DNA from 3 places in the Thalassospira xiamenensis M-5 genome. Region 3 is predicted to be linked to each of the others. Evidence: predicted binding sites of a transcription regulator. Region 3 holds the regulator's gene; each other region holds the start of a gene.
The links. Region 3 encodes LexA, which represses DNA repair genes until DNA is damaged. Its sites were predicted from a motif close to ATGTTCTANTTTGGTTC; they were not measured.
Positions count from the first base shown of each region.

Region 1 (4,152 bases), 530 kb from region 3:
GGTCATGTCAGTCCCCGAACAATCCATGGATGGACCAGATATCCTGCCCGGTTGGGCCGGTGCGAAAGGCCCATAACAATCGGCCTGCCTGATCGCGGATGCGGAAATAATCCCGCGTCTTGGGGGATAGGGCATATTCATCCTGATCAAGGCATTGCCACCATTCCGGGCAAATCCGTTCTGGTCCTTCGGCATGGATGATGTCGACCGCCATTTTGCGCCAGCGCAGGCGGCTTGGCGTGCCATTGGTGTCGCGCGCAAGGATTTCGACCGGTTCGGGCGGGTCGATCAGGCGTGCCGGGCGTTTGGGCAATGTCATGTCGGTGCGTCTGGCCGGATATGTCCGGGCGTTAACGGCCTGTCGCACAGAAGCCTGTTCAGGCAAGTGGCTGGCGTGGTGGCCGGGGTGAAACAGCATGTCGCGCGGGCCGAGGTGGTGGGAAATCCGGTCGATCAACTGGGCAAGGGCAATCTGGTCGGTGGTTTCTTCCTGTTGCTGATCAAGGCGCGACTGGCGAAAGGCCACATGTTCGACCCACGGGGCGTAGACAATCACCTGTTCGATGCCAAAACCAGTATCGACACCGGGCATTTTTTCAGACAGCAATCGCAACACATGCGGGGCGGACTGGCACGGGCTTCCGGTACCAAGTGTGATGGTATGGGTATGCCCGTCAACCCGTACACAGCGCAGGATAATGCGGCGCAGACCCAGATTTTCCTGCGCCAGATTGTTGCAGAGTTCCGTTACCATGCTTTCAACCGTAATCGCCAGATTGGCCGCATCGCCCAGCGGTTCGCCAAAGCTGCGCCGGATCAGCCATGGCCGATCTGGCAAATTGAAATTCAGATGTTCGGGCAGACGTCCATAAAACTGATCAAGCCGTTGCAAAACTTCGGGCCCCAAGCGCGTGGTGATATTGGCACGCGGCATCGGGGTGATGTCGCCCAGATGTTTCAGCCCCAGCCGAAACAGGGTGACACGTGTCTGTTCGGCCAGACGCAGGGCGGATATCGGAAAACCGGCGGCAATATCATGATCGCGCGGCAGGCTTAAAATCCGTTGATCAGCCAAGGCAGCAGGGTGGCATCGTGCCGCCCCCCATGCCGCACCTGCCGTATCGGCAATGGCGGCACGGCCAGCATAACCACGTGATTTGACATCGCGCAGAACCAGCGCCAGAAGCGCACTTTCGCCACCAAAAAGGTGACTGCCGCCGGTAATTTCAAGCCACAATCCGGCATCACCTGTATGGTTATGATCGGCTTCCTGCAAGAACCGGTCGCGGGCAACCCACGGGCTGTATCGGTCCATCGCGCGGATCAAACGCGCCAGATGGCGTTCATAAAGATCGGGCTGTTCGGGAAGGTCGCGCAAAGCCGGGTATATGCTGCGTGCTTCGGCAAGGCGCATGCCCGGTGCCAGCCCGCGTGATTGTGCTGCCTTGTTGCTGCCGCAGACAAGCACGCCCTTGTGATCAGCTCGCGTGATCACGACCGGTTCCCGTTGCGGGGATGGTGCGGTTTGCGGGGTATCATCCCCGGTTTCAGGCATATCGATCCGGTGGCAATCTGTTTTCCAGTGCGTCAGCCACAGATAAAGAAAACGTTGTTGCATCAATTTGCATTCTCCAGCTGCCCGGTCGAACCCCGCGTCCCCCGATCAGGCTGAGTATGTGTCGGTTGCCTGTTGTTGAATGTTTCGCTGCTTCCGGCGTTATCCGCCACCGCGTATGCGCGCTTGATGCGGTGGTTTTGCCATCGGACCGCATATGCCGGATTGCAATCAGGCGCGTATGTCCGGCTTCGCAGGCTAGTTGCAGGCGGCGTGCCGCAGTCAGGTCATAATCCGTGGTTTCGACAATGATGCTGGCGATCTGGCCGGATTTTGCTGATTCCTCGCTGGTCCAAAGGGCGGTGGCCTGCCGATCAACCACCATCATGACCGGCATATCCGTCGCTGGCAGCGCAAGCGGATAAAGCCCGCCTTGGTCAATCGCGCGCCGTTGTCTAATCCAAAACAGGCTTTTGCCTGTTTGATCCCCGATGGAAAGTCGTGCCAGATACCATGCCAGAATGGAGGCGGCGGCATCATCATGACCGCAGATGATTTCATGCAGACCCACCGGGGCAATGCCCCCGATGCTGATATGATGTGCAAAATCGACCCCGCCAAAGGCACGGCGCATGATCCGATCCGTCCCGCCGGGCAGGCAGGCAACCTGTCCTTTCCATTGTTTTTCGGCCCGTTGCAACGCAGCACGGGCAAGATGAAGACGTCTGTCCGACATGATGTAAGTTCCTGATTTGTTCTTTTTATGTGGTCAGGACGGAACAGGAGTCAAGCAGCAAAGACCGGGAAAATGTCAGATGTTGTGTTGAATACCTGCCAAGCCTTTGGGTGAAAACGAAATAGTATGAGTTTCTCGCAATGACAGAGCTATCGTGGGGATGATACAACTAAACATAATGCTATCAATATGGGGAATTGCTTTGCTTAAGGGCAGGAGTATTAGGCTCTTCTTGGTCGATGGCACACCAAGCGGAATCATTACAGCCGAGATAATGAACTGGACTGGTCATGTCATGACCGCACCGCGTACGCGCTTGCCTGATTTGATAAAGCGGTCAGAGATAGCGCGAACAGGGGTCTATTTCTTAACTGGTGTTAATCCGGAAGAACCGACGCAAACCTTTGTTTATGTCGGAGAAAGCGATAATGTCGCTAAACGGCTCGTCTCTCACAATAAAGATGAGACGAAAGAGTTTTGGGATAAGGTTTGCGTTGTAACAAGTAAGGACCAGAATTTAACGAAAGCGCATGCTCGTTATCTGGAAAGTCGATTGATATCAATTGTCTCGGCTGCAGGCCGAGCTAGCCTTGTAAATAGCACTTCGCCAGAATATGGCTTTCTACCTGAAGCTGATCTTGCTGATATGGAATTTTTTATTGAGCAAATACGAATCACGCTTCCTGTTTTGGGGATGGATTTCCTTAGAGAAAAACCAAGAGTTGATGACTCTGGTGTCATGCAAAAAAGTTCCTCAGCATCAACCGAGTTTTGGGAAAATAAATCACCTGTTTTCATTATAAAAAGTCCCAAATATGGGTTGTTTGCTCAAGCGCAACAAATTGGTGGTGATTTTATTGTTTTGGCTAACTCTCACGCAAGATCTTCTTGGGAGAGTAGCGCAGGTGGATATCGAAATCTTCATGAACAGCTGGTTCGCGAAGGAAGATTGGTTCCTGATCGTGATGGGCTGCTGAAGTTTAAAGAAGATACGACATTCAATAGTCCCAGCGCAGCCTCTGCGACCATTTTCGGTCGTCCTGACAATGGGCGCATAACTTGGCGGGTTAAAGGGACAAATAAGACTTATGCGGATTGGCAAAACGAACAAATCGTTTCAGATGCTTCCATAGAAAATAGCGATGATGAATGATCGGTTGGGGAGTTGGTTCTGAATATGATCACTAAAAAGTAAAGAAAACCCCGGCGTCTAGCCGGGGTTTTGGAAGGTGACCAGTCTTGTTCTCTAATCTTGCCATTCACCTTAAATTTCCGGATACCACGCACCCAGAACGCCGAATTCTTCGAGCTTGGCAACGATGATCTCTGCTGCCTGTTCGGCAGTTTGATCAGATGTGTTGACCGTGATCTCGGCGTTTTCCGGTGCTTCATAGGGGCTGTCGATCCCGGTGAAGTTGGCGATTTTGCCTTCGCGGGCCTTTTTATAAAGGCCTTTCACGTCGCGCTGTTCGCAGACTTCAATCGGGGTGTCGATAAAGACCTCGATGAACTCGCCATCTTCGACAAGGCTACGCGCAAACTGGCGTTCGCTTTTGAACGGCGAGATGAAGGATACCAGCGTGATGATCCCGGCATCGACAAACAGCTTGGCGGTTTCACCGACACGCCGGATGTTTTCCACCCGGTCGGCATCGGTAAAGCCAAGGTCCTTGTTCAATCCGTGACGGACATTGTCACCATCAAGGGTGTAGGTGTGCTTGCCCATGGCGTGGAGCCTTTTCTCGACCAGGTTGGCGATGGTCGATTTACCGGCACCCGAAAGACCCGTGAACCACAGAACGGCTGATTTCTGACCTTTCTGATAGGCACGCGCCTGTTTGTTGATGTCCATTTCCTGCCA
Region 1 is NZ_CP004388.1:2,752,121-2,756,272, reverse strand. It holds gene TH3_RS12985 (error-prone DNA polymerase) at 1-6, opposite strand, end outside; gene TH3_RS12980 (Y-family DNA polymerase) at 8-1,618, opposite strand; gene TH3_RS12975 (ImuA family protein) at 1,548-2,291, opposite strand; gene TH3_RS12970 (GIY-YIG nuclease family protein) at 2,524-3,444, shown strand; gene cysN (sulfate adenylyltransferase subunit CysN) at 3,556-4,152, opposite strand, start outside.
Region 1: the regulator LexA is predicted to act here: its motif matches at 2,297-2,313, upstream of TH3_RS12975 (ImuA family protein).

Region 2 (4,152 bases), 1.3 Mb from region 3:
AGGCAAGATTGGTTATCAGGCTGAAACCGAACAGGATTGCAGCCCAGACCGGCAGGTCAAGCAAGGCGCTGTTTCCCTGCAATCCGGGGGTTGGGGCCGAGGATTGTGTTCCCGATGGCGGTATTTTTTCCGATGAATGGATCAGGACAACCTGATGACCCATGCCGTCTGATACCATTATTTTCCAATGCGCATCGGTATCATCTTCAGGGCGTAATGCCGGAACCGCGACGGCAAGGCGTCCGTCACGATCAGTTCTTCCTTTTTGCCAGGTTTTCCCGTCCGGTGACGTCACCATGGCTTCGGCAAATATCATTGGTGTGCCATCTGTATAGCCGAACTGATAGATGGTGGCGGTCCGGTTCTGGTCAATCTGCCATCCCGCCCCGTGGGCAATCGCCGGGAACGATCCTGCACAAAGCAGGATCGCGCAGGCAATTGCCGGGATCATCAAACGTCCAAACGATTGCAGCATGTGGCGGCCTATTGGCTGGCATCGAAAGTCAGGGTTGCCCGCAGGTTATGTACCCGGACAGATGCATCTGAGTCCGGGACATCGGCCGCAACCCGAACTATCCAAAGACCCGGTTTCGTAATCCGGATTTTGGCAATCCCGCTGACACGATCATCGCTGAAAGTTTCGGTATAATAGGCATAAGACGATGGCGTGTCGGTAAATCCGGCATAGGTTGCCAGGACACTGGTCGAATAAGGTTGCCCGTCCAGCAGGATTTGAGCCGCAACGTCTTGGCCGATTGCCGTCACGCGCGGATCGGAAAGCGGCACGATTTCAAGTTTGTGCCCCAGAGGGGAAGAAATGAAATCCGCGTTTTGGGAGCCTCCAGTCAGGTTTTTGGAAAATTTTTCAAATCGGGATGACGCAACCGCATCGGGATGTGCGTCCGGCCCGCCTTCTTTCCAGCCATCGGGCGTTTGTGACCAGATTACCGGCAGGCGATGTCCGACAAGCCATGCGGGTTCTTCTTTGGAAAGGGTGAATGTGCCAGTCAGATTGGGGGCATCCGCATTTTCAGTGACATCAAGTTCGGTGGTGGCCGAGGGGGTGATCAATTGTGCACGGACATGCTTTGGCGCTTCGGCTTCTTCCGGAGTGCCGAAAACATGGGTCGAATCGAGGATGAAGGCAGCAGTGTCCTTGCCATTCGCGGGGGTGGTTTTGCTGCTGGCGACAAATTCATGGGCCGCTGCGCCAAAGCCGATCAGGCACCCCAGTGCGGCAATTGCAAGCGGGGTTGTGAACTTTGATTGAAACATCTGCTATCCTTTGGGAGATTAGGGAAGTTGAAAGGCGGTATGAACTTTTCAAAAATGTTCATACTAGTCAAGCTGATGATTCTGAAAGGGAATTCGTATGACCCGCGTGACCGTATCAATCGAAGACGATTTGATGGAGGCGTTCGATGCTTTCCTTGAGCATCGCGGCTACACCAACCGGTCAGAAGGTTTTCGTGACCTGATCCGGGAAAAGCTCCAGAATACCAAGCTCGACGAAGACACCGGCGGCGTTGGCATAGCGGTTCTGAATTATGTCTATGATCATGAAGAACGCATGCTGGCATCACGGCTGATGAGTGCGCAGCACGAACATCATGACCTGACCGTTTCGACCGTGCATTTCCATATTGATCACGATACGTGCCTTGAAAGCGTGACCTTGCGCGGCAAGCTTTCCGATATTCGCAAATTCGCCGATCAGGTTCTGGCACAACCTGGCGTGCGCCATGGGCAGCTTTATTCGGTTCCGGGTGAATTGCATGTCGAAACCCATCATCACGGCGATGACGATCATGGACATGCACATCGGCACGAACATCTGAAAATCACGACCTGAACCGGGCTTCTCCGAATTGTTTTAAAAATCCCGGCACAAGCCCGGCGACAATTTTATTTATCCGGGTTCGAATTCTTACCCACCAGAATGAGAACAAACTTGCAACATCCATTTTTTTGTGCGAGTGTTCACATTATGTTCTCAATGCGTTTGCCGGAAAATGGTTGGCGTGATGTCAGTTATCCGGCGGGGCACCTAGCGGTGGCGTTCCGCATTTAGGACCGGGGAACCGCCTGCGTTGCATCCTACCCGGCCCTGTGGAATAAGAGAGTTCGAAAAATGATTCAGACCGCGCTGCATTTGGTGGATAAAGATACGATGGATAAGCAGAAGGCACTCGAAGCCGCCCTTGGGCAGATCGAACGCGCATTTGGCAAGGGCTCGATCATGAAGCTCGGCCAGCGCGATAGTGCGGTGGATATTTCAGCCATTTCGACCGGGTCGCTTGGGCTTGATATCGGGCTCGGGATTGGCGGCCTGCCGCGTGGCCGTATCGTCGAAATTTACGGGCCGGAAAGCTCGGGTAAAACCACACTGGCTTTGCACACCATTGCGGAGGCCCAGAAACTTGGCGGGACCTGTGCCTTTGTCGATGCCGAACATGCGCTTGATCCGGGTTATGCCCGCAAGCTCGGGGTGAATACCGACGAACTCCTGATTTCGCAGCCTGATGCGGGTGAACAGGCGCTTGAAATCGCCGATACGCTGGTGCGTTCCGGTGCGATTGATGTGCTGGTCGTCGATTCGGTTGCCGCCCTTGTGCCACGTGCCGAACTTGAAGGCGAAATGGGTGACACCCACGTCGGCCTGCAGGCCCGCCTGATGAGCCAGGCATTGCGTAAACTGACCAGCTCGGTCTCGCGTTCGAACTGCATGGTCATCTTCATCAACCAGATCCGTATGAAGATCGGTGTGATGTTTGGCAGCCCGGAAACGACCACGGGTGGTAATGCGCTTAAATTCTATGCGTCTGTTCGTCTTGATATTCGCCGGATCGGTCAGATCAAGGACCGTGACGAAGTCGTTGGCAACCAGACCCGTGTGAAGGTCGTCAAAAACAAGATGGCTCCGCCGTTCAAGCAGGTCGAATTCGACATCATGTATGGCGAAGGCATTTCCAAGATGGGTGAAATCCTTGATCTTGGTGTCAAGGCGGGCATCGTTGAAAAATCCGGTTCCTGGTTCTCGTATAATTCGACCCGTATCGGTCAGGGCCGCGAGAATGCCAAAACCTTCCTGCGTGAAAATCAGGAAATGACCGCCGAAATCGAACGCAGCATCCGCGAAAGTGCAGGTCTGATCGCCGAGGCGATGACCAGCATGAGCGAAGATGAACCGTCAAACGATGACGACGCGTAATTAAAAGCGGACTGAATAATCAAACGGGCGCTTTGGGCGCCCGTTTTTGTGTCTGATCCGTTTTGTTGGCAGCGTGTGTAACGCAGGCCAACATGGATTTCGCGATATGGGGCGAAGCGGGAGTCAGGGTTGCTGTGCTTCCTGTTGCCATTGGCTGGGCGTTTTGCCCGTTATCCTTAAGAACTCCCGATTGAAATTCGACTTGGTGTTAAAGCCGCTTGTCAACATGGTCGTTGTGACAGTCTCGCCCTTGACCAGTTCGCGGCAAGCATGTTCAATTCGGTATTTGTTGATGAAGCGCGAGACATTTTCACCGGTCGTGGCGTTGATCGCGTTCGAAATCTGTTTCAGCGGGACGCCCATACGTCGGGATATGCGTGCAAGCGTCAGATCCGGGTCAAGATAAAGCTGTTCGCGTATCTGCAAATCTTCAAGCTGGGCCATTATGGTCCGATGTTCCGGGGTGCTGGGTGTTGTCCGCACGTGATCGGAAGGCTGATTTTGTTCCCCTGATTGGACATCCGCATCAACATCAATTGCAATGTCGGGCGACAGAGACAGAAAGCCGATGGTCAAGAGTGCCAGGGATGATGTGATGCTCAGGATCAGGCCGACAATCTGATCGTTTCCATCGATCTTGGCGACGATGATCAGCATGTCGCTGATGGCCGACGCGATCAGGGCGAAGGCGATGAAGCGCCAAACCAGTGCCGGGATATGGCCCGCAGTCAGAGGCATATGGGCAAAATCACCGCCCTGACGATGAAGCATCACCAGAATTGCCGCCCCGTATCCGACAAAAAGGCTGCAAAGCACAACATCAATGATCGCCGGTAAAACAAACACGCATAGGGCGACGATCGCTGGTACCGAGAAATGCACCCAATCCCGTATTTGCAGGCGCGCACGAAGACTTGCTTCCAGAAAGGCCATCCAGGCCA
Region 2 is NZ_CP004388.1:885,516-889,667, forward strand. It holds gene TH3_RS22235 (hypothetical protein) at 1-475, opposite strand, end outside; gene TH3_RS04040 (DUF4198 domain-containing protein) at 484-1,275, opposite strand; gene nikR (nickel-responsive transcriptional regulator NikR) at 1,373-1,852, shown strand; gene recA (recombinase RecA) at 2,132-3,211, shown strand; gene TH3_RS04055 (helix-turn-helix domain-containing protein) at 3,335-4,152, opposite strand, start outside.
Region 2: the regulator LexA is predicted to act here: its motif matches at 1,944-1,960, upstream of recA (recombinase RecA).

Region 3 (4,152 bases):
AGGATTGTTGTTGGCCGCGCGCAGAAATTCCTGGATCCTGTGCACGGTTATATTCTTCGGGTTGGGATGTGCGGCGTATTTTTCACTTCCTGCGCGCCTGACGGTACAGCAAAGCGGCCTAGCGGTGATTCTTTTGCTGTCCGGATTGTGGATTTCGCGACGCTGGGTTTTGCCATTCTTTGGCATTCTGCTGCTGGCGGTTTTTTGTGGCGGGTTGCTGATTGCATCCATCCATCTTGAAAGGGCGCCATCCGGGCTTCTGACCAAGACGCTTTACATGACAGAGATCGAGGGCGACATCACGCTTCTGGAGCCACGGGGCGGGCGGATGCGCATGACCGTGGCACCAATGCGGATCGCGGGGCTTGAGGACCGGGCATTTGACTGGAAGGTGCGATTGAGCCTTCCAGGTGGCGATGAGCTTTCCGTCGGGGATCATATCGTGGCAACGGCGCGGCTGTTTCCGTTGCGCGCGGCGTCCGTGCCGGGCGACCCGGATTTTTCACGCGGATTATATCTGGACGGGATCGGGGCGACCGGGTTTGTTTTCGGCCATAAATATAGTGTGACCAAGAAGGCCGAAACAGGAATGATGCAGCCGGTTTCGGACCGGATCGAAAGTCTGCGCCTGACGATCATGACGGCAATCGATCAGAGCCTTACCGGCGCAGAGGCCGGGATTGCCAAGGCATTGATTGTCGGCGAACGGGGCGATGTCAGTGCGGAAATTGCCGATGATCTTCGCAAATCGGGATTGGCGCATCTTCTGGCGATTTCCGGGCTGCATATGGGGCTTTTAAGCGGGACGGTTTTCTTTTTCCTGCGGTTTGGCATGGCGGCCATTCCCGCCCTTGCGCTGCGGTTTCCGATCAAGAAATGGGCGGCTATCGGGGCGATGGTGTCAGCGGGGATCTATCTTGGCCTGTCAGGGGCCAGTGTGCCGACGCAGCGTGCCTTTGTGACGTTGACGATTGTCTGGATTGCGTTGCTGCTGGATCGGCGGGCGATATCGTTGCGGCTGGTGGCGTTTGCGGCGCTGGTTGTTCTGATCCTGCGGCCCGATGCGGTCTTGGGGCCAAGCTTTCAGCTTTCCTTTGCGGCGGTGTCGGTTCTGGTAGCGTTTTATGATGGTCCGGGCAGGCGATGGTTTGACAAGTCGGGGGATCGGTCATGGCTATTCCGGCTTTGGCTGTTTTTTGCCGGGCTGGTGATGACCGGGTTGCTGGTTACGGCGGTGACCGCGCCGATCATCGGGTTTCATTTCGGGCGGATTTCGATGATCGGGATCGTGTCCAACCTGATTGCCATTCCGGTGATGGCGTTCTGGGTGATGCCGCTGATTGTGGCGACGCTTGTTCTGATGCCGTTCGGAGCCGGGGGACTGGCATTGTGGTTGATGAAGCCGGGACTGACATTGTTGATTGAAACCGCAAGCCTTGCCGCCGATCAGGCCTGGGGGCTTTGGCATGTCGAGCAGTTTAGTGCCGTATTTGCCATCGGCATCATGATGGCGATGGCCTGGTGGCTGGTCTGGCGAGGGAACGCGATTGCCCGGTTTGCTGTCATTCCGCTATGCGTGGCGATTGCGGCGCAAATCCTGTATCGCCCGGCGGATATTCTGGTTTCGGGGGATCAGGAAAGCTGGGCAATTCGCGACAGGGTGCGCGACAAACTTGTCCTGCCCGAAGGCATTTCGGATTTTCAGCAGTCGGTCTGGATGGCGCGATTTGGTATCGCCGATCATGATGCCGGCAATGTCATCGAAAAATGCGACGCAACGGTTTGTTCCGTCAGGATCGCCGGACGGCAGGTGATCATTGCCAATGATCTTGCCAATCCGTTCTATGCATGCCGCCATGGCGATATGATCATCAGCCTGAAACGCGATATGCCGCGTGATATCTGTGCGCCGGATGTGACTGTCATCGATGATGACCTGTTATGGTGGCAGGGGGGCGTATTGATTGCGTTGCGGCCCGATGCCGCCCCGGTGATCGAAACCGTGCGTGAAACGTCCGGCATCTGGCCGTGGATTATCATCGGGGGCAGGGTGGTCAAATAAAAAACGCCGCCAGGCAAGGCCGACGGCGTTTCTTTCGGTTTGTTCGGTTTATTCGGTATTCTATCAGTATTGGCGGAGCAAACCGATCAGACGTCCCTGAATGCGGACACGATCAGGCGACAGCGCGCGTGTTTCATAACGCGCATTGGCCGGTTCCAGCAGAACTTCGCCACGGCCACGTTTCAGGCGTTTCAGAGTGGCTTCGGCGTCGTCGACCAGTGCGACAACGATGGAGCCATCATTGGCCTGTTCGCAACGCTGGATCAGGACGGTGTCGCCATCGAGAATACCGGCATCGATCATCGAATCACCGGAAACTTCAAGCGCATAGTGATCGCCGGTTCCCAGAAGCGCTGCCGGGACCTGCACCATTGTGGTCTGATCGCGAAGGGCTTCGATCGGGGTACCCGCCGCAATCCGGCCAAACAGCGGCAGGGAAACGGATTCACCCGATTCCGAAAAGGCCGAAGGCACGGTTGCCGGCCGATGCGCAGCCTTTCGCGCGGAGGCGATAGAGGTAACATTGTTGGGCGTTTCCGCCGCGTCGTCATCATTATTATCGGGAAGACGCAGGACTTCGAGCGCGCGGGCCCGATGGGCGAGACGGCGAATAAAACCGCGTTCCTCAAGCCCGGTGATCAGGCGATGAATGCCGGATTTGGATTTCAGGCTCAGGGCTTCTTTCATCTCGTCAAAAGAGGGCGAGATGCCATGATCGCGAAGGTAATTATCGATATAGACCAGCAATTCGTATTGCTTGCGCGTCAGCATGATTTTTTCCGAACCAGTAATAAGAACAAACCGAATACATAAATGTTCTACTTTGGTTCTGCTTGTTCGTCAAGCACCACAACCCGAAAAATCACCGTTTAAGGGCATTCTTTCGGTCAAGAAACGAAATTTGGGTATTTCCAGGGATCAGTCGGCGGTGAAAGTACCCGACTTTCCGCCTTCCTTGTGGACAACGCGAATATCGGTAATCCGCATGGCTTTATCGACCGCCTTGCACATATCGAACACGGTAAGTGCGGTAACGGAAACGGCGGTCAGGGCTTCCATTTCCACCCCGGTTTTGCCGGTGGTTTTGCATGTCGCGACAATATCTACCGCATCGGTGTCAGTTGCGAGTTCCAGCGTGACTTCGGCCGAGGTTAGAGGCAGGGGATGGCAAAGCGGGATCAGGTCAGCGGTTTTCTTGGCCCCCATAATCCCGGCAAGCTGGGCGATACCAAGAACGTCGCCCTTTTTATGGCCGCGTTCGGCAATCAGCCGGGCCGTTTCCGCCGACATCAGGACACGGCCCTTTGCGATGGCGACGCGCGCGGTATCGGTCTTGGCCGAAATATCGACCATGACGGCATTACCAGCAGCGTCGATATGCGAAAGTTTGTCTGCCATGCCTGTGTCTTGTTCCGTTATCAGGCCGCGAGGCCAAGAATATTACGGGTGGCGGCGGTGACGTCGTCCTGACGCATCAGGCTTTCGCCGATCAGGAAGCATTGCGCGCCGACCTTTGCCATGCGGGCGAGGTCATCGTGCGTGAACAGGCCGCTTTCGGCGACCAGCATCCGGCTGTCATCAACCATACCAGCGAGTTCTTCGGTCGTGGTCAGGGAGACTTCCAGCGTTTTCAGATTGCGGTTGTTAACGCCAAGCAGCTTTGATTTCAGTTTCAGGGCGCGTTCGAGTTCCGGGGCGTTGTGCACCTCGATCAGGACATCCATGCCAAGGCTGTTTGCGGCGTCTTCAAGCTCGGCGGCCCGGGCGTCTTCGAGGGCGGCCATGATCAGAAGGATGCAATCGGCACCAAGGGCCCGGGCTTCGGTCACCTGATAGGGATCAAGCATGAAATCCTTGCGCAGGACCGGCAGATCAACCGCGCTACGTGCCGCGATCAGATAGCTGTCATCGCCCTGGAAATAGGGGATGTCGGTCAGGACCGACAGGCAACTTGCCCCACCGGCCTTGTAGGCTTGCGCCAGAACGGGCGGATTGAAATCCGGGCGGATCAGGCCCTTGGACGGGGATGCCTTTTTAATCTCGGCAATCAGGCCGTAACGACCATCCGCAACCGATGTTTCAAGCGCCCT
Region 3 is NZ_CP004388.1:2,225,207-2,229,358, reverse strand. It holds gene TH3_RS10510 (ComEC/Rec2 family competence protein) at 125-2,062, shown strand; gene lexA (transcriptional repressor LexA) at 2,126-2,833, opposite strand; gene moaC (cyclic pyranopterin monophosphate synthase MoaC) at 2,981-3,481, opposite strand; gene trpC (indole-3-glycerol phosphate synthase TrpC) at 3,481-4,152, opposite strand, start outside.